2 regions of the Paenibacillus sp. J14 genome follow, and region 2 is predicted to be linked to the other one. Evidence: predicted binding sites of a transcription regulator. Region 2 holds the regulator's gene; the other holds the start of a gene.

Region 1 (12,421 bases), on a different contig from region 2:
GAATGCCGCGCATGATATGAATGCCGAATCGCAGCCCGAGGCTATGCACATAATCCGCTAACGGCTTGAAGCCTTGGCCGCCGGCCGCAGAGGGGAAGCGATTCTCGGCAGGCATCAGCCGGGAATAGCCGTCCATCACAAGCGGAACAAACGGCCGATATTGAGACGAAAGGGCTCCTGGTTCATACCATTGAATATCCACGGTGATATAGTTCCAACCAAAGTCTTTCAGATGCTTGGCCATGTATTCCGCATTGCCCCGAATCTCTTCTTCCGTCACAGCTGCGCCGTAGCAGTCCCAACTATTCCAACCTAGCGGTGGAGTTGGGGCAATCTGCTGATGGTTCATTTGCAAAACTCCTTTACGGATGGATCTTTATTGCTCTTGTTAGGTTCATCTTACCTAAAGGAGTTTTGCTATATCTATAGTAACTTTGCGATATGAATAGCAAAATATTGCGTTTAATCGAAGAATAGCTTGCGATAGACCAGACTTTCGCCCCCGCTGCGGAACTCTCCTGGGGTGAGCCCGGTCAAACGGCGGAAGGCCTTAATGAAGTAACTTCCGCTGGAATAACCTACCCGCTCAGCAATGGTCTCAATGCTAAGTGACGTACCGCGAAGCAGGTCCATCGCTTTTTCGGTGCGGACACGGGTCAGATAAGCGCCTGGCGTAAGACCTGTACTGTCCGAAAACCGGCGGATCAAGTGGTACTTGGACAAGCCAACATGCTCGGAGAGCTGATCGATGCTGATCATCTGCGCATAGTTGCTCTCCATCAACTCGGCGGCGCGTTTGACGCTTTCCGGCCAGTTCTCTTTATTTTTCTGCGACGTAACCTGCATTCTGGCTAATTCCGTGACGAACTGGTAAACGCAAGATGAGGCGATGTAGGGATCGGTGATCCGACCTGCTCCCGCATCAGTGATGATCATACGCGCCAACCGCACCGGTGTGGAGTCTTCGGGAAGATAAGGAACTGCTCCGGCTTCGCTGAGGAATTTTCGCCATAAGGGAAGTACCACATTCGGCCGAAACAGCAGGAACAGGAACTCCCAAGGCGCCGAAGCTTCTTGCGGATAATAATAGCGATGGGAACTTGGAATTTCGGCGAGGAACGCTTGTCCGGCGGTAACGCGGTGAGAGCAATCACCCAGCTCAAAGACCCCTTCTCCGGAGAACGTATATTGGAATAGGAGCAAAGGTCCGTCCGTTCGCTCTAATCCGTCCCAGTGATAAGAAGGATCAGTGATAGAGTCATAGCCGGCGGCAAACAACACGCACAGCGGAAGCTCTTGGTCTTCAGCGAACCGGAAACCGTAAGTTCCCCTTGTCATGTCCATAGGGATCCTCCTTCAACCATGTAAAGATGAATATCGCATCCCATAGATTGGAACGATAAGGCCATTATCCCATAAGTTTAAAGGAGAAAACATAAGGACAACTGGAATATGGGGACAAAACGCTCCTGTCGGCGGGGGAAAACACTGGTGATCCCAAGCGGTTTGCTTGCAGGGCTGCCGCGCGCTGAAGCCTAGCAAGCTGCGGGAGACCTTTACGCCGCTGCGGCTGGATTTGCTGGGCTGCGGCGAGTCATAAAGAACCTGCGATTGCCCACAAGGCCCTCGCAGGTTTTGTTCATTAATACCGATCGGACTCGTGCCCCATCCCTTTGGCTTTATCCATCGCTTGATCTGCGTCCGCCGTGCTGGTATGCTTGCCTGCGGCTCCCATTTCCCGCTTGGCCGCTTCAAGCCCTTCCTTTACGCGTCTTCCATACTCTTCGTCAGCTTGGGTAAAGTAGCTGATCCACGTTTCCTGTATTTTAGGACTGCACACCTTCAGATTGTTCACCAAATTGGAAATCAGCTCGTTTTTCTCCACATCATCAAACTTGCGGTAGGTCTCGCCGGCTTGAGCGAAATCGTTGGTGCGTTCGATCTTCCGTCGAACCAGATTGGCGTCGTAATGCGGCTCATGGTCTTTGCCTCGTTTGTCCGCTTCTTTCAGGCCTTCTTTCGTTGACGGTTCATAATCGACATGCGGGTTCGTGCCCGGATTGTGGACGACCCGATAGTCCATTTGCCCACCGCGTTGGTTCGTGGCAACCTTCGTTTTTGGCGCATTGATGGGAAGTTGCAAATAGTTTGTCCCCACGCGGTAACGCTGCGTATCCGAGTAAGAGAAGGTCCGCCCTTGCAGCAGCTTGTCATCGGAGAAATCCAGCCCGTCCACCAGCACGCCGGTCCCAAACGCCGCTTGCTCTACCTCGGCAAAATAATTCTCCGGATTGCGATTCAGCACCATTTTGCCAACCGGCAGAAACGGAAATTTCTCGGGATCCCACAGCTTGGTGGGGTCCAGCGGATCGAAGTCCAGCTCCGGATGGTCGTCATCGTTCATGATCTGCACGCACAGCTCCCACTCCGGATAATCACCGCGCTCGATCGCCTCATACAAATCTTGCGTGGCATGGTTATAGTTGGTCTTCTGGATCTCGTCGGCCTCGTGCTGCAGCAGGTTTTTGATCCCTTGCTTCGGCTCCCAATGGTATTTGACCAGTACGGCTTCTCCATCTTTATTGACCCATTTATACGTGTTGACCCCTGAACCCTGCATCTGACGGTAGTTTGCCGGGATGCCCCAAGGCGAGAACAGGAAAGTCACCATATGTGTCGATTCCGGCGTTTGCGACAGGAAGTCGAACATTCGCTCCGGGTCCGGCAGCTTGCTGACTGGATCGGGCTTGAAGGAATGCACCATATCCGGGAACTTCAACGGATCACGGATAAAAAAGATCTTCAGGTTGTTGCCCACCAAATCCCAGTTGCCATCCTCCGTATAAAATTTCACCGCAAATCCGCGCGGATCGCGGAGCGTTTCGGGGGATTCCCCGCCGCCGATCACGGTTGAGAAGCGGACGAACACCGGCGTCCGTTTTCCGGCCTCCTGAAACAGCTTGGCCCGGGTATATTTCGCAATCGGCTCGTCCCCGACTTTGCCGTAAGCTTCAAAATAACCATGAGCCCCGGCCCCCCGCGCGTGTACCACTCGTTCCGGAATACGTTCCCGGTCGAAATGGGTGATTTTCTCGAGGAAATGATAGTTCTCCAAGGTGGTTGGCCCCCGGCTTCCTACGGTCCGGACGTTCTGATTGTCCGTGATGGGGTGACCCTGACGGTCCGTTAAAATATGTTCGGCTTCCGTTGATTCGTAGTTTGTTCCAGCTTGGCTATCCACAACATGACCTCCAATGATTGATATGGGGATAGCGTGTACCGTGAACGGAGTAAATATACATTTAATGGAAATATAGGGAACGATATATGGGAAATTGTCCCTTGCCCGAAAAAATGGTTGCTGAGATCCGCTGGATGCTCCATCGAAATCAGGAGGAAGTGTACGCCAAACGAAGAGATGTACCTAGGCGAAGCCGGCACGTTCATGAGATCATTTCATCGGACAGATATGTAAGCGCTACCAAGATAATTTAATCGCAGAAAGGGGGAGGGCACCGAACTTCAATGAATCACAGAATCACTGAATCATTGAACCACCAACCGTCCAACAGGGACCACAATATCTACCAAAGGAGATGAATTGATGATCCGTTTGCTGCAAAAGACGTTGGTTTGCTGGTTAGCGGCGGCGCTGACTCTAGTGCCCTTTGCTTATTTTGGCACGGAGAGCAAGGTGGCCCATGCCGCCGATAACGGCCTGGCATTGAAGCCTTATATGGGTTGGAGCAGCTACAGCCTGCAGGTGTACGACGGGCCGGAGGGAAATTGGACCTCGGAAGCGAAGCTGAAGATGATCTCCGATGCCATGCGCGAGAAGCTGCAAGCCCACGGGTACGAATACATCAACATCGACGCAGGCTGGAACGGCAGCATGGACGAATACGGCCGGCCGCTTCCAAGTGAAACGTTGTATCCTAACGGTTTTGAGAATTTGGTGGACTATATCCATAATAATGGACAGAAGGTCGGGATCTATTTGATTCCCGGTTTGTCCAAAGAAGCTTACGAGAAGAACCTGCCGATTTACGGCACGGAATACCATATGCAGGACATCGCCGCTCAGCCGCTTCGACCAGCGGACTATTGGGATATCGATTACAAAATCGACTTCTCCAAGCCGGGGGCGCAGGAATATGTGAACTCCATCGCGGATCTGATCGCCTCCTGGGGCGTTGACTTCGTGAAGTTCGACAGCGTGACTCCCGGGTCTGGCCATAACGACCTATCGATCGACGCGCGGGATGACGTAAAGGCCTGGTCGATGGCGTTGTCCAAGCACGGAATATGGCTGGAACTGTCCTGGGCGCTGGACCACAACTACGTAGACTTCTGGAAAAAATACGCCAATGGCTGGCGCGTCAATTGGGATGTGGAGGCGTATGACCGCAACATTGGGATGACCCAATGGTCGAACATCGCCCGGTTGTTCCCGGATGCTGCCTTGTGGTGGCGTGACGCTGGCCCCGGCGGTTGGAACGATTTCGACTCGCTTAACATTGGGAACGGGCAGACGTCCGGCTTGACCCGAGACGAGCGGCAGACCGCGGCAACGCTGTGGGCGATTGCCTGTGCGCAATTTTACACCGGCGACGATTTAACTAACCTGGACAGCTATGGTCTGGAGCTGTTGACGAATGATGAGGTGATCGCCGTCAACCAAGCCGGCCGCCCGGCACATCCCGTATCGATGGCAACCAATCAACAGGTGTGGTACGCCAATAATGGGGATGGCACATACACGGTGGCTTTGTTTAATCTGGGCACCAAAGGCGCATCCATGAATGTGAAGTGGAGCGACATCGGTTTGGACGGCGCTGCTTCGGTCCGCGATTTGTGGGCCCATAAGGAGCTTGGCGATGATGCAACCGGAATGACCAACATTTATTTGGAGCCGCATGCTTCGCGTTTGTTCAAGGTTACAGCCAAGAACGGAACCTCCAAAGTGAATGATGACGACACAGGCGTGAAATATACCGGAAGCTGGACGCGCAACGGCGGTAAAGAGCTGGTACAGGATGCCCAAGATTTGAACGTCATGATTATGGAGTCTTCCGATGCAACGAATCCAATTGCGCCAGAAGTGAGCAACTTGGTGGAAAGCTTAGAGCAAGCGGCGCCCGAGTCCGTCGTTGAGACGGGAGAGCATTGGGTGATCTATATCGACGCCGCCAACAACGCCAACCAATCCGACGAACCCGCCTTCGCCTCCATCTGGACCGTCAACGCCGCCTAGCCGTCCAGTGGAACCGGAAATTATCCGCGATCCATCCAGTCCTATCCCGGTCGACATCGTTCGGACGACCGCAGCTGATGGCTCGAAGCAGGATGAAATCAAGTTGACGGCCGATGCTAAGCTTCGGGAAGCGATTAACAAATTGGCGGAAGAAGGCGCCGCTTCGCTGAGTCTGATGATCCCGGATGCGAAGGATGAAGTGAGCACCATCAAGATTTCGCTTGCCCGCGACGTCATTTCCTTGCTCACGGGGCGTGGACTTGACTTGCAATTTCGAACCGTAAACGGGGAGATCACGATTCCGGCAGCTTCCTTGCAGGGGGCAAGCGGTGATGTGACGATGACGATCCAGCCGGTAAAAGCAGCCGCCCAAACCAAGGAAATCGAAGGGCGCGCGAACCAGGCTGAGGTTGTGCTTACGGCTACAGGAGGTAATGAAGTTACAATTATCGGCCGCCCGGTTCAAATCGAGACGAATTTACAAAACCGGGAGGTCGAGCTTGTTCTGCCGTTAACGGGGATGGCAGATGAAGTAGACCCGACTAAACTCGGGGTCTATGTCGAACATTCCGGCGGAACAACGGAGTTCCTGACGGGGGAAGTTGTTCCGTTAGCCAACGGCAAAGGGTTGAAATTCACCGTCGATCATTTCAGCACCTTTGCTTTAGTGAAGTCGGACGTAGCGTTAACCTCTATGCATAAGGCTTATATCAGCGGTTACCCCGGTGGTTTGTTTAAACCGGAGAACCCGATCACTCGCGCGGAGATGGCCGCCATGTTAGTTAAAACGGTGGAAATGAAGGAAGCGGGCCAAGCAATTCGCTTCAGCGATGTTCCGGCAGGTCATTGGGCCGTTGAGGCGATTGCCAAAGCGTACAGAATGGGCTTGATGCAAGGCTATGCCGATGGCAGCTTCAAGCCGGAAAAGCCCGTCACACGGGCGGAAATTACGGCGATCGCCGTGAAGTTGATGAAGTCGGCTGCAGGGCAGCGAGGCGCAGGCTTCTCGGACACTGCCGGTCATTGGGCGGAGCAGGCGATCCTAGCGGCTCAAGCGGCGGGTATCGTCAGCGGATATGCTGACGGCTCGTTCCGGCCAACGGCTTTGGTCACACGGGCCGAGGCTGTGACGGTGTTGAACCGCGCATTGGAGCGGGGGCCGCTGTTTGGCGGAGCCGACGTACTTCCGGTGTGGCGTGACGTTCCGCAGACGCATTGGGCATTCTATGAGATTGCGGAAGCATCGACAGAGCACACCGCGATGCCGAGAGCAGAAGGCGGAGAACAGCTGAAATGAAATAAAAGAGGAGCGCCACCCGGCTTGCTTCAGCCGATGGGCGCTCCTTCTTGGTGCTTATTTATATGGATCGATGGTTTGGATGGTGCCGTCCGGATTGTAATGCAGCTCAGTATATTTAACGCTGCGTTTGTGGTTCACACCGCCGGACAGCGAGCTGTCATGGTAGAACAGGTACCATTTATCTTGGAATTGCACGATCGAATGGTGAGTGGTCCAGCCGATGACTGGCTCCAGGATTTTACCTTTAAATACGAAAGGACCTTGCGGGTTCTTACTGATCGCATAAACCAGCGTATGGGTCGTTCCGGTGGAGTAGGACAAGTAGTAATACCCGTTGTACTTGTGCACCCATGGCCCTTCGAAATAACGGCGCTCCTCATCTTTGGCTAACAGCGGATTGCCATCCTCATCCACAATCGAGATTTCCTGCGGTTCGGATTTGAAGGTCAGCATATCGTCGCTCAGCTCGGCGAAGCGTGGTCCAAGCGCCGGTGCATTTGGTGCCGGGCCTTCTGCGTCCGGATTGAAGGTGCCGGTTTGCCATTTCTCCAGTTGGCCGCCCCAAAGTCCGCCGAAATACATGTAGGCACGATTGTCGTCATCCACGAGAACAGCCGGATCAATGCTGAAGCTGCCTGGAATATAGTTTTCTTCCGCCTTGAAAGGCCCGGCAGGCGAAGAGCTGGTCGCTACGCCGATACGGAAAATGCCATCTTTGTCCCGCGCAGGGAAGTAGAGATAGTAAGTATTGTTCTTATAAGCCGCATCCGGAGCCCACATTTGCTTGCTGGCCCATGGGACGTCGCGCACATGCAGGACTTCACCGTGATCGACGCATGGAGAGTTGAAGTCGTCCAGCGACAGGACATGGTAGTCCTCCATGGCGTATTGGTCACCGTTGTCGTTGTCTGGACCGTCATGATCGATGTCATGGGATGGATAAATATAGATCTTGCCTTCATACACATGGGCAGATGGGTCTGCCGTATAAATGTGAGTTACAAGTGGTTCATTCGGACGTACAGGTTTTTCCACAAGGATTCCCCTTTACCTAGTTAGTTTGTTGACTAAACTTACTAACTTTAATTATACAGAAGCTTAGGCAACTATCAAGCACTTAACGTTATTTTCTCCGAAATCGTCGATTTTTATGGGAAAAGTGGAAATGAATCACTACATATTTTTGCTCATACGGGAATAGGTTCACTGTGTAAATAAGTTTTGGTAAAAATTAGCAGCAACATGTCCAGATAGGAGTGATGGTGAATGTCGGATCATTTGGATTCATCTGATTCCAGGCAGCCGGAGAATCAAGCTGGCGCGATGTCGTCGATCCCTCAGCCGATACGGGCTGACGGCGCCGGGGCTACCGATACAGGCCCGCGTGACGTCATGCGGGATCGCGAGAATCCCGATATGCTGGTTCCTCCAGTGACCGATAACGGATTGATTCCGAATTTGAAGTTTTCTTTTTCGGATACGCATATGCAGTTGAACCATGGGGGATGGTCCCGGGAAATTACGGTTCGGGAGCTGCCCATCGCCACGACGCTGGCGGGGGTCAATATGCGTCTGACGCCGGGGGGAGTGCGGGAACTGCATTGGCACCAGCAGGCAGAATGGTCGTTTATGATTTCGGGCAGTGCCCGGGTTACAGCGGTGGATCAGGACGGGAGGAACTTTATCGCCGATGTGGGCGTGGGGGATTTGTGGTATTTTCCACCGGGGATTCCCCATTCGATTCAAGGGCTGGAGGAAGGCTGCGAGTTTCTGCTTGTGTTCGATGACGGGAATTTCTCTGACCTCAATACGTTGACGATCTCCGACTGGTTTGCCCATACGCCCAAAGAGGTGCTTGCTGCGAATTTTGGCGTGCCTGAAAAGGCGTTCGACCATATCCCGAAAGAGCAGGTGTATATTTATCAGGACCGTGTTCCGGGGCCGATCGACACGCAAAGGATTGAATCGCCGTACGGCGAAATTCCTCTCAGCTTCAAGCACAGCCTGCTGGCCCAAGAGCCGATTCGAACGCCGGGCGGGACGGTACGGATCGCGGATTCGCGGAACTTCCCCATTTCCAAGACGATTGCGGCTGCCCTTGTGGAAATTAAGCCTGGTGCAATGCGAGAGCTGCATTGGCACCCCAACAATGATGAATGGCAATATTATTTGTCCGGGAAAGGACGGATGACCGTATTTGCCGGTAACGGCGCTGCCCGTACCTTTAACGTCAGAGCAGGGGATGTAGGGTATGTACCGTTTGCCTATGGCCACTATATCCAGAATACCGGCGACCGCAGCATCTGGTTCCTGGAGATGTTCCGCAGTGACCGATTTGCGGATGTGTCGCTCAATCAATGGATGGCGCTGACGCCGCATCAGCTGGTGGAGAGCAATCTGAATGTCGGGCCGCTGCTGATGGACGCGCTGCGCAAGCAAAAATGGCCGGTTGTCAAATACGACCATCCCAATCAACCGATGACATAGCCTAGAATTTCTTCGACTTCGTCCATCTGCAACACCAGGCGCTGGATGTCCGAGGGATCGCCGCAGCGGGCAGCAATTTGCGGCAGGCGGATGCCCAGCAGCTGTTGCGATGGATGGGAGTGCGATGTGTCCGGTGCGCCAGCTGAGATTTGATCTGATGGCTCCTGTTCCAGCTTAGGTCGAACGAGGTCTTCCAGCAGGACAGATACGCAGGGCAGGTCGCCAAAATCCTCGGGAGCAAACGGCTCAAACGGTCCCGAAACCGGGATATACAGCGTTTCCGACCAATCCACATCCCCTGGCTGGAGATCCACAATTAACTGCAGCGGACGGATCGAGTCCGTATAATAATCGCAATATGCCGCAATCCGCATTCTTTACCGCCCTCCTCGACTTCCGATTTGTCGTTCCAGCTGGGACAGTACCCGCCGGGTTTCCGGCGACCAGCTCTGCTCCGCTTCGCGCTGGCGGCGGGTTGCCTCCTGGGCAGCTGCGATGAGGCTGCCCTGCAGCACCCGCCGTTGGATTTGGTCCAACCGCTGCTCCGCCAGCTCCGGGGGAACCTGGAACTGTTCGGCAATGTAAGCCACCGCTTCGCTGCGATGATCCGGCACCGGCAGCTTGGCGAACATATAGAAAGGAATGGCGGCATACAGCACAAACTGCTCAGCTTCGGTCTCTTGGGCATGCATGAACAGCTCGGTCATCCGCCGCTGATCTCCAGCATGGCGCAGCACATGGCAAAGTTCATGGAAGAAGACGACCCGGGTCTGATCCGCCTGCATCATTTTGTTCAGGAAAATCACATTCTCCTCATTGTCCGAAAAGGACGGGTGATTCCCGTAGACTAACCCGATCCCGAAGGCTTCGGCGATGCGGTCGATGTCGAGATCGGCGGGGGACGAGATCCCGTGATTCAGATATTTGGTATTCATCCATTGCTCCAGATGAGTCTCGCGATAATAGGCGTACAACATTCAAGTCACCTCTTGGATAAGAATGTATGTTCGGTCTATAGTCCGAAATAAGGGCCCTTAGGATCAGGGCCGTTGTAGTTGTCTTGTTGACTTTATATGTAACTCGTTATCTTCGAATAATTTAGCCTTTCGTTTCGTCTCCGTCCAGCAGCTTCTTCTTCTGCTCCCGATATGCTTTCAGAGCTGCCTCCATCATGGCGATTTCATCCGCCGTATACGCTTCAGGTCCTCCGAAAAAAGACAAACTCATGCCTTTCCCCACTGCTGAAGACGGGTCGTTGGTCCGGCCTAGTAAATAATCGGCACTGGTATCCAGAGCGTCAACGATTTTACGCAGCACCTCCGGATCCGGCTTGCGGTCGTTGGTCTCATACCGAGACAGTTGCACGACCGAAATTTCGGCTTGGGAGGCGAGGTCTTTTTGCGTGAGCTGACGTAGTTCACGAAGATATTTGATTCGTTCGCCTAGCGTTTGCATGGTTACTCCTCTTCCTAACCGTTTCATTTAGTGTAGCACAAGTTGCCAAATTGGTAAAGAGAAGGCGGTAAGGATGGGAATTTTTTATATTACCAAATCGGTAATCATATGGCTTGACATTACCAAAATGGCAACATATAATCAGGTTGCGGTTACCAAATTGGTAAAAAAGAGGGTGGAAAACACTCTATCCAAACTTTTCTTGGACAAGCTCAATTGAAGATAAGGAAGATAGGGATTTCCAAAATGGTAATAAACTTCGCTTAAAGAAACTTAAGAGAGGTGAGATTTATGGACATGACTGCACTAACTTCGATCACATCGGCCTTAGCGGCAATTAGTGGGATAGCATTAGGCTGGGCCGGGCGCTCGAAAGCGATGCGGAGGGAAGCTGAGGAAGCGGCTGAAGCTGAGGCGATGAGACGAACAGAGATCGTAAATCTCAAGAGACTCATTGACGACATGAAAATCGAGCAGAAGCTTCAAGGCCAGCGATTTGAAGCCTTCTCCGAGCGGCTAACCCGCGTCGAAGAGTCAGCAAAACAAGCCCATAAACGGATCGATCGGCTGGAGGAATAAGCTCTTGGGTATGATTGAGGTATATGGAAGAGTATGCTAAGATAACAATAGAAACAAGGAGGCTGCGCCACAGCCTCCCCGGTACAACACTTGGGTGGGAAACCTCCAAATGTACTTCAGAGAATAACCCGCACCTCGGCGCTAACCTGGGCGGGTTATTTTCGTTTATTCAGATAAGTAAGCAGTGCAAGGACAAACATGCCTAGCATGATCACTTCCGAAAACGAAAATTGCATACGCATCACCTCCCATCCGGAGGCGATACTGTCCCACCCAAGTTCAGTTGTACATGCTAAATTATACCAGAGTCTGCTAAATCATCGCAGGCTCTTTTGTTTTATGATGAAAATCCTAGAATCGTACTCACAAGCGCACAAGCGAAGGGGATACCTTGACGAATAGCATAAATGGAAGGGGTGAAATCGCTTATGGATGCACAAAAATACCGGATTGAAAGGCGATACATTGCAAAGCGGCCTAACGTCCGACCAGGGACGAGGTTGACGACGGGAACCCCGGAGTTTTTTGTGGCGCATGACACGGGGAATCCGGGGGCTACGGCGGACAACCACTATGCCTATTTCAACGCGCTGAAGGATCGTACGGCCTCGGCCCATGTGTTTATCGATGATACAAAAATTCTTGAAATTATCCCGACAGGCACTGGCTCGGATCCTGCGGAAAAAGCTTGGCACGTGCTGTACAACGTGACGACGGACAACGATTTATTTGGCTATGATGCCAACGATGCGGCCATCGGGGTGGAATTTTGTTACGGCGGGCGCATAAAATTTACGGAAGCGTACAAGCGGTATGTCTGGTATCTGGCTTATTGCTGTTACAAATGGAACAAGAACCCTTACGTCTTTATTCCATCTCACAGGCAACTCGATCCCGCGCGAAGACAGGATCCTGATAAAGCTCTGGCTACAGGCGGGAAAACGATGAACCGATTGCTGGACGATATCTCAGCCGAACTCAAGACCATGCGTACAACTAGCCCGACGTCAAACTCAAATACATCGTTTACGCCATTGCCCGCTTCCATCGCACAGTCGCTGATCGACAACTACGTTTCTCCTGCATGGTTTGCTTCACGTGCCAAAGGGGACCAAGTTGGCATGACGCATTTTCACAATTTAGCGAACAATCTACGGGTGGCCTCAGGCATTCCATTAGCCTCTTCGTCCACTCCCGGCCCATTGATTCCACTGCCAAAAAGCAATGCACAGGAAATCATCTTCCGCTGGCTTTCTCCGGCATGGTTTAAGGCACGGGACGAAGGGAATATGGCACGAGCGCAGCATTTTAACAACTTAGCAAACTACCTGCGCCGGGCGGCGGGC
Region 2 (12,421 bases):
ATGTTTGTAAGACCCAAGGCGTGACCGATCAGGGAGTGCCCTGGTTTGATGATTTGTACCTGGATATCGTCGTACTCAAAAATCGTGAAGTGTTTCTTTTGGATGAAGACGAGCTGGATGAAGCTTTAACGAAAGGACTTATATCGGTAAAAGACTATGATCTGGCAACGGAAACGGCTCAGCGATTACTTCATGACATTAAGGAGCGGCGTTTTCCCTATTTCCGCCTGTCTCTAGATCATTATCAGAGCGGATTTATGACTTCGGAACCGAATCAATCGGGGGGATAAACCATGCGTAATGCCAAACCTAACGAAATGATGCGGATGTCGCTGCGGCCCAACCAGCGCAAAGGGCGTGTGAGGAAACGGATCTTCCGCTGGGGGCTGGTCGTGATTTCGCTGGGGATCGGATGGATGTTGTACGTACTAGCTCAGATCGGCAGCATCGAGCGGAATCCGGCGGCGAATTCTGATTTATCCGAACCGGCAGAGGTGGGCATTGTCTTGGGAGCCGCGCTTTGGGGGGACGAGCCGAGTCCAGGTCTCCGGGAGCGGCTGGATCAAAGCCTGAGGGATTACAAGGCGGGCAAATTTCAATGGTTTCTGCTGACCGGTGGGTTGGATACGGCAACCTCCAACTATACCGAAGCAGAAGGGATGGCAAATTACTTGGAGCAGCAGGGAGTTCCGCGGGAGAAGATGCTGCTTGAGAACAAGGCGACCAGTACCTATGAGAATCTGAAATTTAGCCAGGAGATCCTAGAAGAACGGGGGTTTACATCCGTTCTGATCGTGACCCACACGTTTCATGGAAACCGTGCTTATGAAATCGCGCAAGCGCTAAATTACGAGCAACCTCGCCTGTCGCTGATTTCTTCTAAGGTGCTGAAGCCGCTTCCCAACACGTTCCGGGAGATCTTGGCGTATACGAAATGGAAGCTCGATCAAATAGGATTAGCCATCGGTCTGATCTCATGACAAAACTTCTAATAACGGACAGGGAGAGAGAATACATTTAGATGTGTGTTCCGTAGATTGGGATTTATTCTTCCTCTCAGCCCTACCCTTATAAAGAGGTGATTACCTATGTCCGGGCGTGTCATGGCCAGAAACGGCTCTTCCGATGAGAGACCGTCGCGTCAGATCAACGTGATTCTCCGCAATACCGAGCCACCTGTCGTCTCGCAGGCCATTGCCGATAGCGAACCTCAGGTGTCAGCCAAAGGTTTGCCGCAGCAAGGGATATTTGCCGAAATCCAGAAGGAACTGGATCACCTGGTCGGTTTAGATCATATTAAAGAGCTCATGTACGAGATCTATGCGCTTCTGCAAATCGCCTCGATGCGTTCGGAAGCGGGATTGTTGTCGAGTTCCCAAGTATACCATATGGTGTTTAAAGGGAATCCGGGTACCGGAAAAACGACAGTAGCACGTATTGTCGCGAAAATGTTTCAACGGATGGGCGTGCTGAGTAAAGGGCATCTGATTGAAGTTGAGCGTGCCGATCTGGTCGGCGAATATATCGGCCATACGGCTCAGAAAACGCGCGACTTAGTCAAAAAAGCACTGGGCGGCATTTTGTTCATCGATGAGGCGTACAGTTTGGCGCGCGGTGGAGAGAAGGACTTCGGCAAAGAAGCCATCGATACGTTGGTCAAAGCGATGGAGGATCATAAAAACCAATTTATCTTAATTCTTGCCGGATATTCCGATGAAATGGACTTTTTCCTGTCCACCAATCCGGGACTGCCGTCTCGATTCCCGATTCAGATGGATTTTCCGGATTATACAATCGACCAGCTGATTCAAATTGCCGAGGGGATGGCGAAAGAGCGGGATTATATCTTGATGCCGCAGGCGATACTCAAATTAAAGCAACATTTATTGCGTGAAAAATGTGAAAGTGATCAGGTGTTCAGCAATGCTCGTTATGTTCGCAACATCATTGAACGGTCTGTCCGGCAGCAGGCGGTGCGGTTGCTGAATCAATATGGCGGTGGTTCACCAGGTAAGCTGGAGCTGATGACTATTCGAACCGAAGACTTGAAGCTGGATGTGAAGAAAACTTAATGGAAGTATCGCTTGGGATCCCTTTGAAGGAGCAGTGATCATGTCGAAGATGCAATTGCATGAAACGACGACCCACCAACCAGATGTAGCTATCTTAGTTAGCTTGGTTACATCGGAGACGAAGCAAAATGGAATAAATTCGGACTACTCCCTGGCCGAACTGGTACAGCTGGCCGAAACAGCCGGGGTTGAGGTCGCAGGAACGGTCGTCCAACATCGGGAGAAGCCCGATCCCCGCTGGTTGATTGGGAAAGGGAAAGTGTTGGAGCTTCGTGACCTTATCACGCAGCATGGGGCGAATACGGCGATATTTGACCAAGAGCTGTCCGGAGTGCAGGTGCGCAATCTGGAAGGGATGCTGGACGTGAAGATTATCGACCGTACTCAGCTGATTTTGGATATTTTTGCGCAACGGGCAAAAACGCGGGAGGGGATCATTCAGGTCGAGTTAGCGCAGCTCACCTACCTGCTCCCGCGTTTGTCTGGGCATGGCAAGAATCTGTCCCGTCTCGGCGGCGGGATTGGTACGCGGGGCCCCGGGGAAAGCCAGCTGGAAACGGATCGCCGCCATATCCGCCGGCGGATCGGTGAATTAAAACGTCAGCTGGAGGAAGTCACAAGACATCGGCAACTGCATCGAGCGCGCCGGAAGGAGAGCGGTGTAGTGCAAATTGCCCTGGTAGGTTACACCAACGCGGGAAAGTCTACACTGCTTAAGGCGTTAACCTCAGCGGATGTCTTCGTGGAAAACCGGCTGTTCGCAACGCTGGATCCGACCACCCGGTTGTTCCCGTTGCCGGGTCGCAAAGAAGTGGTGCTGACCGATACGGTCGGATTTATTCAAAATCTGCCGCACGACCTAGTTGCTGCCTTTCGTGCCACTCTGGAAGAGGTGAACGAAGCGGACCTGATTCTCCACGTCGTGGATGCCTCATCCCCGATGCGTGAGGAGCAAATCGAGGTCGTGGATCGGATTTTAAATGATTTGGGAGCTGGGGGAAAGCCGCAAATCATGTTGTTTAATAAGAAAGATCTTTGTCCACCGGAGCAGCTGGAGATGCTGCCGGCGGGCGAGGGTTATTTAAAGATATCCGCGTTTGATGAACGCGACTTGGCTGCGGTTCGCGAAGCCGTACAGCGCAAGCTGTCCGGCGGCACCAAGTCGTATCGGATTCCTGCAGAACGCGGGGATCTCGCTTCTGTGTTATACCGAATTGGCGAAGTAGTGGACAAGCAGATCGACGACGAAGACCTCATTTACGAAATTGATGTGAATCAAGCCGATTTCGAGAAGTACGGTTATCGTTTAGCTCCTTTTCTCATTCCACAGCAAGAAGCCCCTGAGGATAACACGACAAACGATGGAATAGATTAAGGGAGAGATTACGTAACAATGGCAGTATTTTCGGAAGAAATCGTACATTGGCTGGAAGCCGCTGAACGTCAGGTGGAAAGCCGGTTCCGGGAGGTCGACCGGATCGTCGATCACAACCAATGGAAGGTTATCGAAGCTTTTCAACGTCATCAAGTCAGCGATTTTCACTTTGCCGGTTCCACCGGTTATGCTTATAATGATCGGGGTCGTGAAGTTTTGGACCTGGTTTATGCGGACGTTTTTGGAGCGGAGGCCGCACTGGTAAGGCCGCATTTCGCTTCCGGCACGCATACAATCGCTACAGCGTTGTTCGGGGTCTTGCGTCCCGGGGACGAACTGCTCTATATTACGGGGCGTCCATATGATACACTACATAAAGTGATTGGAACGCCGGGTGACGGCAGCGGCTCGTTGCAGGACTATGGTATCCGGTATCACGAAGCTGCATTGCTGGCTGACGGCACAGTCGACTGGGACACCGTGAAGACCAAAATTTCCAATAAGACCAAAGTCATTGGGATTCAGCGCTCGCGCGGCTACGATTGGAGGGATTCCTTTTCCGTTGAGCAGATCGGTGAGATGGTTGCCCAAGTGAAAGCAATCAAGCCGGATCTGATCGTCTTTGTAGACAACTGTTATGGTGAATTTACCGAGGAACAGGAACCAACACAGGTTGGTGTCGATTTGATGGCTGGTTCGCTGATTAAAAATCCGGGAGGCGGCTTGGCAGAAACCGGTGGATACATTTGCGGAAGGCAGGATCTGGTCACTCTCGCATCTTACCGGTTAACTGCACCGGGCATTGGCAGCGAGGTGGGAGCGATGCTGGGAACGACGCGAGGCATTTATCAAGGTTTGTTTCTGGCTCCAACGATCGTCGGACAAGCCGTTAAAGGCTCTATCCTGGCTGCAGCATTGTTTGAGCGGGCAGGATTCCGAAGCCGGCCGGCTTGGCAGGATCGGCGTACCGATCTCATCCAGGCGATTGCCTTTGACGCCCCAGAGCAATTAATAGCATTTGTTCAGGGGATTCAACGGGCAGCTGCTGTGGACGGCCACGTAGTGCCCGAACCTTGGGATATGCCGGGCTATGACCACCCGGTGATCATGGCGGCCGGGACATTTATCCAGGGAGGGAGCCTGGAATTGTCTGCCGATGCTCCGATCCGTGCGCCATATATCGCGTATATGCAAGGTGGTTTAACGTATTCCCATGTTAAATTTGGCCTGCTCACCGCACTTCAGACGATGAAAGACCGCAACTTGTTGTAAGTTATCCTAACATATCTATTGACATGTTAGGATAACTAACATATGATAAGGTCATGATAATCTAACTGGAAGGTTGATAGCGATGAGTGAGGAAATTCGCAGAAATATGGCCTTGTTTCCTATTGGTATCGTCATGAAACTTACGGATTTAACGGCAAGACAAATAAGATATTACGAGCAACATGAATTAATCGTACCCGCACGTACCTCGGGAAATCAGCGGATGTTTTCTCTGAATGACGTCGAGCGGTTACTGGAAATCAAGAGTCTCATCGACAAGGGTGTCAATATCGCGGGAATCAAGCAGGTTATGAATCCGATGTCTCGGGAGTCCCAGGATGCGACAGTCATCACGAAGGACACGGAAGAGAAGCGAAAGGAAATGACAGATTCCCAGATCTACCGGATGTTGAAGCAGCAACTGGTGTCAGGGAGCAAACCGGGACAAGTTTCTTTGCTCCAAGGTGAGTTGTCTCGGTTTTTCAAAAAATAATCTAAACGTTGGGAGAGGTTAGGGTGAGTAACAAGCAATACACCAAAGAAGATATTTTGCGGATTGCTAAGGAAGAAAATGTACGCTTTATCCGTTTGCAATTCACGGATTTGCTGGGAACGATCAAGAATGTAGAAATCCCAGTCAGCCAGTTGGAGAAAGCATTGGATAACAAAATGATGTTTGACGGTTCTTCCATTGAAGGGTATGTCCGCATCGAGGAATCCGATATGTATCTCTACCCGGATCTGGACACTTGGGTGATCTTCCCTTGGGTGACCGAGGATCGCGTTGCACGTTTGATTTGTGATGTATACATGCCTGACGGCACTCCGTTTGCCGGCGATCCACGCGCGATTCTGAAACGTGCGCTCAAGGAAGCTGAGGAAATGGGGTACACTTCAATGAACGTTGGTCCAGAACCGGAATTCTTCCTGTTCAAAACCGATGATAAAGGCAACCCTACAACCGAATTGAACGACCAAGGCGGATACTTCGACTTGGCTCCTACGGATTTGGGCGAGAACTGCCGCCGCGAAATCGTATTGACCCTGGAGGAAATGGGCTTTGAAATCGAAGCTTCTCACCACGAAGTGGCACCAGGTCAGCATGAAATCGACTTTAAATATGCTGATGCAATCAAAGCAGCTGACCAAATCCAAACGTTCAAGCTGGTCGTTAAGACGATTGCTCGTCAACATGGGCTCCATGCAACGTTTATGCCGAAGCCGCTGTTTGGCGTAAATGGCTCCGGGATGCACTGTCACCAATCGCTGTTCAAAGGCAATGTCAATGCTTTCTATGACGAAAGTGATGAATTGGGCTTGAGCAAAGAAGCGCGTCATTATATGGCCGGTATTCTGAAGCATGCCCGCGCATTTGCAGCGATCACGAATCCAACCGTAAACTCCTACAAACGTCTCGTACCTGGGTATGAAGCTCCTTGCTATGTGGCTTGGTCTTCGAGCAACCGCAGCCCAATGATTCGGATTCCGGCTTCCCGTGGTCTCAGCACACGGATCGAAGTGCGTAACCCGGACCCAGCTGCTAACCCATACTTGGCTCTGGCTGTGATGTTGAAAGCCGGACTGGATGGAATTAAGAAAGAGCTTCCGTTGGTTGATCCGGTTGATCGCAACATCTATGTGATGTCCGAAGAAGAGCGGGTAGAGGAAGGCATCCCAAGTCTTCCATCCGACTTGAAGGAAGCGCTCGGCGAATTGCTCCGCAGCGAAATCATCAGCGAAGCGCTGGGAGATCACGCATTAACTCACTTCTACGAATTGAAAGAGATCGAATGGGATATTTTCCGGACCCAAGTTCACCAATGGGAACGCGATCAATATATGACGCTGTATTAATCAGGGTTCACAGCCAAGCCAGCTCCCGGCATTTCAAGCAGGGGCTGGCTTTTTTTATGGTGAAGACGAATGAATTACAGCTTTTGGATTTCGAAACAATGCCATGATTTCACTCGAATTGGGACAACTTATAGGTATAAGGAGGTTCATGCAGATGACAGTAACCGAACTAAAAAGATACCAACGTCGTCGCTATCGGTTAAAGCAGTGGTGGATCACAGAGCGTTCGGGGCTAGGGTGGGGTACGCGCGGGCGCCGGGAGAAGAACGGCTATAATTCCATGAGCTTCTTAGACCTCGAATGGGAGTAAGAGGGGAAGTCATCAAGTTCCCCATAAAGTAAACAGGACGAAGCGGAAGTCACTGCATCGCTTCGTCCTGTTCGGTTTCCTTATCTTATGTGGCCTACGAAAGGGAAGATTTCAAATTAGTGCAGGTCGCGGAACAAGCCGATGACCTTGCCCAAAATGGTTACATGCTTCAAACGAAGCGGTTCCATCGTTGAATTCTCCGGCTGTAGGCGAATATGGTCACTTTCTTTATAGAACGTCTTAACCGTTGCTTCGTCATCCTCCGTCATGGCCACAACGATATCTCCGTTGTTCGCCGTCTGCTGCTGGCGGACGATCACATAATCCCCGTTATGTATTCCAGCTTCGATCATGCTGTCGCCAACCACGGAAAGCATAAAGACATCCCCTTCCGCTGCGTAGTGCTCTGGCAACGGAAAATAATCTTCAATATTCTCTGTCGCTGTGATCGGCACGCCCGCGGTAACCTTCCCAACAATCGGAACGCGGGTCACGCTGTGTGCAAATAAATTGTAATTCTCCGATTCCTCTTGACCCAATAATTCAATGGCGCGCGGTTTCGTTGGGTCGCGGCGGATAAATCCTTTCTTCTCCAGACGGTCTAAATGGCCGTGAACAGTAGAACTGGAAGCCAATCCGACGGCTTCACCGATCTCCCGGACCGAAGGAGGATATCCCTTAGCGCGTACTTCGTTGCGAATAAACTCAAGAATAGCCTGTTGCCGGCTCGATACCTTTGACATTTACGGATCAACCCCATTTAGTAACGTTTGGAAAAATTATAACATAGAACTTCCGTTCGTACAAACATTAGTTCTAAATAGTTTAGGAGAAGAGAACTACTTTAAAAAAATAAGAACAACTGTTCGAAAAACCTATTGAATCAAACAAATGTTCGTGTTATATTGAATACATGTAAAACAGAACACTTGTTTGGAGTGATGGTGAAATGTTGAAATATAGTTCTTATCAAAGCATCTATGAACAACCTTCTTTTCGTCGTCCGGTGAAGAGAAGTCTACATATGAATGTCTTCCTTAAGAGTAGATTGTCCAAAATCGTCCTGCTTTTAATCATCCTCAGCATCACATGTACTGGAATGGTACAAGCCTTTGCTGCTTCCACAGACAACGCTGACGGAACGTATCGGCCGGAATATGTCGTGGTTATGCCAGGAGATACGTTGTGGGAAATTGCTGTAGCACATAAGCCACAAGGACTGGACACAAGGGTCTATGTTCAGAAGCTGATCCGGACTAACGGGTTGAGCAGCAGTGCGATTCAAGCTGGCGATACGTTGATGTTGCCCAGTAGATAATTCATACGTTAAAAAATAATTCACAGGTTTATCAATGTATTCGAACAGAGCTTGTCTTAAGGTATTACGGCAGGGGTTGCCGCGCCTTGACAAGCTCTTTTTCTCATGTCAAAGTAAGAATTAATGCCCTGTGAGACATCATGGGTAGCATAGTATATCAAAGAAGCAGGTGGATTTATGGATATTGATGCTTTGGTTAAGCGGATTAACGAGCTGGCTCGAAAAGCGAAACAAGAAGGGTTAACGCAAGACGAACTCTTGGAAAGAGCCCAGCTTCGGGAAACGTATCTGCAAAACGTTCGCAGAAATTTTCGGCAACAGCTCGAGTCGATCGAGATTGTAGATAAATAGGGAGGAACAGGTATGGGGTCGTTTGACCGAAAAGTAGAACGCAATCAACGAAGAATGTACAAGAAAGGCAAAGGTTCCAATGTCGGACAAGGGACGCGCAACCCTCGTACTTCACTTGGAGCAAATGGGGAAGGCGACGTATTTAAAGGGCGGAACTTCATTTTGCCTACCGCCTTGGTTCTGTTAGCGCTGCTGTATGCCGTGGTCGGGTTGATCGGGAATACCGAGGAAGTGAATTCGGTATTGTTCTGGGCAACGATCTTTTTGTATTTCGTGCTGGCTCTGGTGATTTTCCTGCGCAAGCCTTATTTGCGCGTGAATAAGAGCTCGTTGTACACTTCGAAGTTCAACCGCGATCGGATGTTGGATGCGGGTAACATCAGCAAGATCAAAGTGAGCCGGAACAAAATCGTCATTGAACCGAAGACGCGGGAACCGAAGTGGGTGTTCTACCGCACCCGTAACCGTTTTGACACGGAAGCAATGGCTGCACGCCTGCAGTTGTATGCTGATACCCATCATGTGAAGCTGGTGAAGGAATAAACCTTATACAATACACTTGCGATAGGAATGGAGAGGTTGGGACGAATGACAATCAAGGCGGTATGTTTTGACCTGGATGACACGCTGCTCTGGGATGAGCGAAGCGTAAAGGAAGCTTTTGCTGCAACGTGTGAACGCGCTGCGGCGAAAATTGATGGATTAAACCCCGATCAATTGGAAGAAGCTGTACGCCGGGAAGCTCGGGGGTTGTATGAATCCTATGAAACGTATCCTTTCACAACGATGATTGGAATCAATCCGTTTGAAGGGTTATGGGCGACATTCTCTGCTGGAGAACAACCGGAATTCCGCCAGTTGGAGCAGTTAGCTCCAACCTATCGTAAGGAATCCTGGCGGCGCGGTCTGCTTGCGCTTGGCGTTGATGACGAGGAACTGTCCGGTGAACTGGCAGAACAGTTTGGCCGCGAACGGCGTGCCCGTCCTCATGTATACGAGGAGACTTTTCAAGTGTTGAAGGAATTGCAAGGCAAGGTGAAGCTGCTGTTACTTACGAACGGATGTCCAGCCTTACAGCAGGAGAAGCTGGATGGTGTGCCTGAGCTGGCGCCTTTTTTCGATGAGATTGTGATCTCCGGAAACTTCGGTAAGGGCAAACCCGATCCATCCATTTTCCGCCACGCCTTAGAACGGTTAGGGATCGAACCGAATGAAGGAATCATGGTTGGTGATAAGCTGACGACGGATATCAAAGGTGCGCTAAGTGTTGGTATGACCGCCGTTTGGATTAATCGAGACGGCAAAACACTTACCGGTGAGATCGTACCGGATTATGAGATCAAGCATTTGTCCGAACTTCATGACCTCTTAGCGAAGTTGGCATAACTCAAGTTGGCTTGTAGTGAATCAGAAGTAAGGTATTCTTAGGCGGTGGAAGGGGGAAATCTGAATGCGAATCAAGGGAAAAACGGGGCTGCTTGTTGCCATCGTTCTTGCGCTCATTGTTGTCGCTGGATGCAGCCGTAGTGAATCATCGTCTGCTTCAGCGGAAGAAGCGGCACTGCAGCCGATTCAAGTTGAGCTGGACGTAACACCAGCTGCAGCTAAGGCCGGTGAACCGGTGACGTTTACAGCCAAAGTAACCCACAACGGCGAGAACGTGGATGATGCGAAGGAAGTTATGTTCGAATTTTGGAATACAGATGACGATAACGCAAAGCACAATCAAGTCCAAGTGAAGAGTGCCGGCAACGGAACCTATGTGCTGGAGCATACCTTTAAGGAACCTGGAACCTATGAAGTGATTTCCCATGTTACGGCTCGCGATCAGCACTCCATGCCTTCGAAGCAATTCACGGTGGAATAAGCTGACAACTGAATCGGTGCTTTTGTTAAAGGAGCTGCTGTTCTCCATTTGGAGAAGGCGGCTTTTCTATTAAATTGATCCTCCTGATAAGGCGAATTTCCGAACTTTAAAAGAAAAGATTTGTAGCGTTGTTCGGATTTTAATTCGGGGATGACCGATAGGATAACAAGATCTTGAATGAAGTGTTTCACTTGGAGATTTCACGGAACTCTCTTTTCTTCAACGCTTTATTCTGTTAAACTATAACTTAACGTTTTACGGGAGGGACATGACATGAGTAAACCAAGCCTGCTCGACAGAATGAAAGAACGAATATTGATCCTCGATGGCGCCATGGGCACCATGATTCAGCAGGAAAACCTGACTCCAGCCGACTTCGGCGGTGAAGAGCTGGACGGCTGTAACGAAATGCTCGTGCTCACCCGTCCGGATGTGATCCGTGGCATCCACGAGAAGTATCTCGCGGCAGGTGCTGATTTGATAGAAACGAATACGTTCGGTGCGACATCTGTCGTGCTGGCTGAATATGATATTCCGCATAAGGCACGTGAAATCAATTTGGCTGCGGCCAAGCTGGCGATTGAAGCAGCGGAAAAATACAGTACTCCGGATCATCCACGCTACGTGGTAGGCATCCTGGGACCCACAACCAAGACCTTATCCGTTACTGGCGGCGTGACGTTCGATGAGTTGACGGCCAGCTATGCGGAACAAGCTACGGCGTTAATCGAAGCTGGTGTTGATGCGCTGATGCTGGAAACTTCACAGGATACACTGAACGTAAAAGCCGGGAGTATCGGAATTAAACGGGCTTTTACCGAGACTGGAACCACGTTGCCTCTGATGATCTCCGGCACCATCGAGCCGATGGGGACAACGCTGGCGGGTCAAAATATCGAAGCCTTCTATATCTCGCTCGAACATCTGAATCCGATCTCCATTGGACTTAACTGCGCAACGGGACCAGAGTTCATGCGTGACCATATCCGCACTTTGTCTGGACTAGCGAAAGCAGCGGTAAGCTGTCACCCTAATGCCGGTTTACCGGACGAAAACGGCACTTACCATGAGTCCCCGGATTCGCTTGCCCAGAAGATGTCTGCTTTTGCCGAGCAAGGTTGGCTGAATATTGCCGGCGGGTGCTGCGGTACGACGCCTGCTCATATCGCTGCATTAGCGAACAAGCTGAAGGATTACCGGCCGCGTGAGCTGAACGGCAGCCATTTGCCGGCACTTTCCGGTATTGAGCCGGTTTATATCGAATCAGCAAACCGACCTTACTTGGTCGGAGAGCGAACAAACGTTTTGGGATCACGCAAGTTTAAACGGCTGATCGTGGAGGGCAAATACGAAGAAGCATCGGAAATCGCTCGGGCGCAAGTGAAGAACGGAGCACAGGTTGTCGACGTGTGCGTCCAGGATCCGGACCGGGATGAAGCGGAGGATATCAAGAAGTTCCTGGAATTGGTGGTCAAGAAAGTCAAAGTCCCGCTGATGATTGACACGACCGATCCGAAGGTGCTGGATATTGCTCTACAATATTGTCAGGGCAAATCGATTATTAACTCGATTAACTTAGAGGACGGCGAAGAGAAGTTCGAGCGCGTCACGCCGTTGATTCATAAATACGGTGCGGCTGTGGTCGTAGGTACGATTGATGAACGCGGGCAAGCGATCACGCGGGAGGATAAGCTTGAGGTTGCTAAGCGTTCCTATGATCTGCTCGTAAACAAATATGGTCTGCAACCGGAAGATATCATCTTCGATCCGCTCGTATTCCCTGTAGGGACAGGGGATGAGCAGTACATTGGTTCGGCCAAGGAGACGATCGAAGGGATCCGCCTGATCAAAGAGGCATTACCAAAAGTTCATACGGTGTTGGGCATCAGTAACGTCTCGTTTGGTTTGCCTGAAGCCGGCCGCGAGGTTTTGAACTCTGTTTTCCTGTATGAATGCACCAAAGCAGGACTGGATTATGCGATCGTGAATACGGAGAAGCTGG

What was found. Region 2 encodes LexA, which represses DNA repair genes until DNA is damaged. Its sites were predicted from a motif close to CGAACATATGTTCG; they were not measured.
Region 1: M891_RS0100210 (ImmA/IrrE family metallo-endopeptidase) is a predicted target of LexA. The motif match lies at 10,038-10,051, and genes of this name have one in related genera.

Annotation. Positions count from the first base shown of each region.
Region 1 covers NZ_JADQ01000001.1:45,204-57,624, forward strand. Annotated here, with positions in the region: gene M891_RS0100170 (glycoside hydrolase family 27 protein) at 1-349, opposite strand, end outside; gene M891_RS0100175 (AraC family transcriptional regulator) at 463-1,344, opposite strand; gene M891_RS0100180 (catalase) at 1,643-3,241, opposite strand; gene M891_RS22950 (glycoside hydrolase family 27 protein) at 3,605-5,254, shown strand; gene M891_RS24500 (S-layer homology domain-containing protein) at 5,262-6,551, shown strand; gene M891_RS0100195 (glycoside hydrolase family 43 protein) at 6,609-7,589, opposite strand; gene M891_RS0100200 (oxalate decarboxylase family bicupin) at 7,878-9,041, shown strand; gene M891_RS0100205 (hypothetical protein) at 9,026-9,415, opposite strand; gene M891_RS0100210 (ImmA/IrrE family metallo-endopeptidase) at 9,419-10,018, opposite strand; gene M891_RS0100215 (helix-turn-helix domain-containing protein) at 10,140-10,496, opposite strand; gene M891_RS0100225 (hypothetical protein) at 10,788-11,075, shown strand; gene M891_RS0100235 (peptidoglycan recognition protein family protein) at 11,504-12,421, shown strand, end outside.
Region 2 covers NZ_JADQ01000003.1:8,072-20,492, forward strand. Annotated here, with positions in the region: gene M891_RS0101475 (DUF402 domain-containing protein) at 1-290, shown strand, start outside; gene M891_RS0101480 (YdcF family protein) at 294-980, shown strand; gene spoVK (stage V sporulation protein K) at 1,089-2,072, shown strand; gene hflX (GTPase HflX) at 2,122-3,447, shown strand; gene M891_RS0101495 (methionine gamma-lyase family protein) at 3,466-4,719, shown strand; gene M891_RS0101500 (MerR family transcriptional regulator) at 4,802-5,212, shown strand; gene glnA (type I glutamate--ammonia ligase) at 5,236-6,573, shown strand; gene M891_RS25490 (hypothetical protein) at 6,728-6,883, shown strand; gene lexA (transcriptional repressor LexA) at 7,000-7,626, opposite strand; gene M891_RS0101520 (LysM peptidoglycan-binding domain-containing protein) at 7,908-8,201, shown strand; gene M891_RS24795 (DUF896 domain-containing protein) at 8,379-8,552, shown strand; gene M891_RS0101530 (hypothetical protein) at 8,565-9,095, shown strand; gene M891_RS0101535 (HAD family hydrolase) at 9,141-9,938, shown strand; gene M891_RS0101540 (FixH family protein) at 10,003-10,419, shown strand; gene metH (methionine synthase) at 10,693-12,421, shown strand, end outside.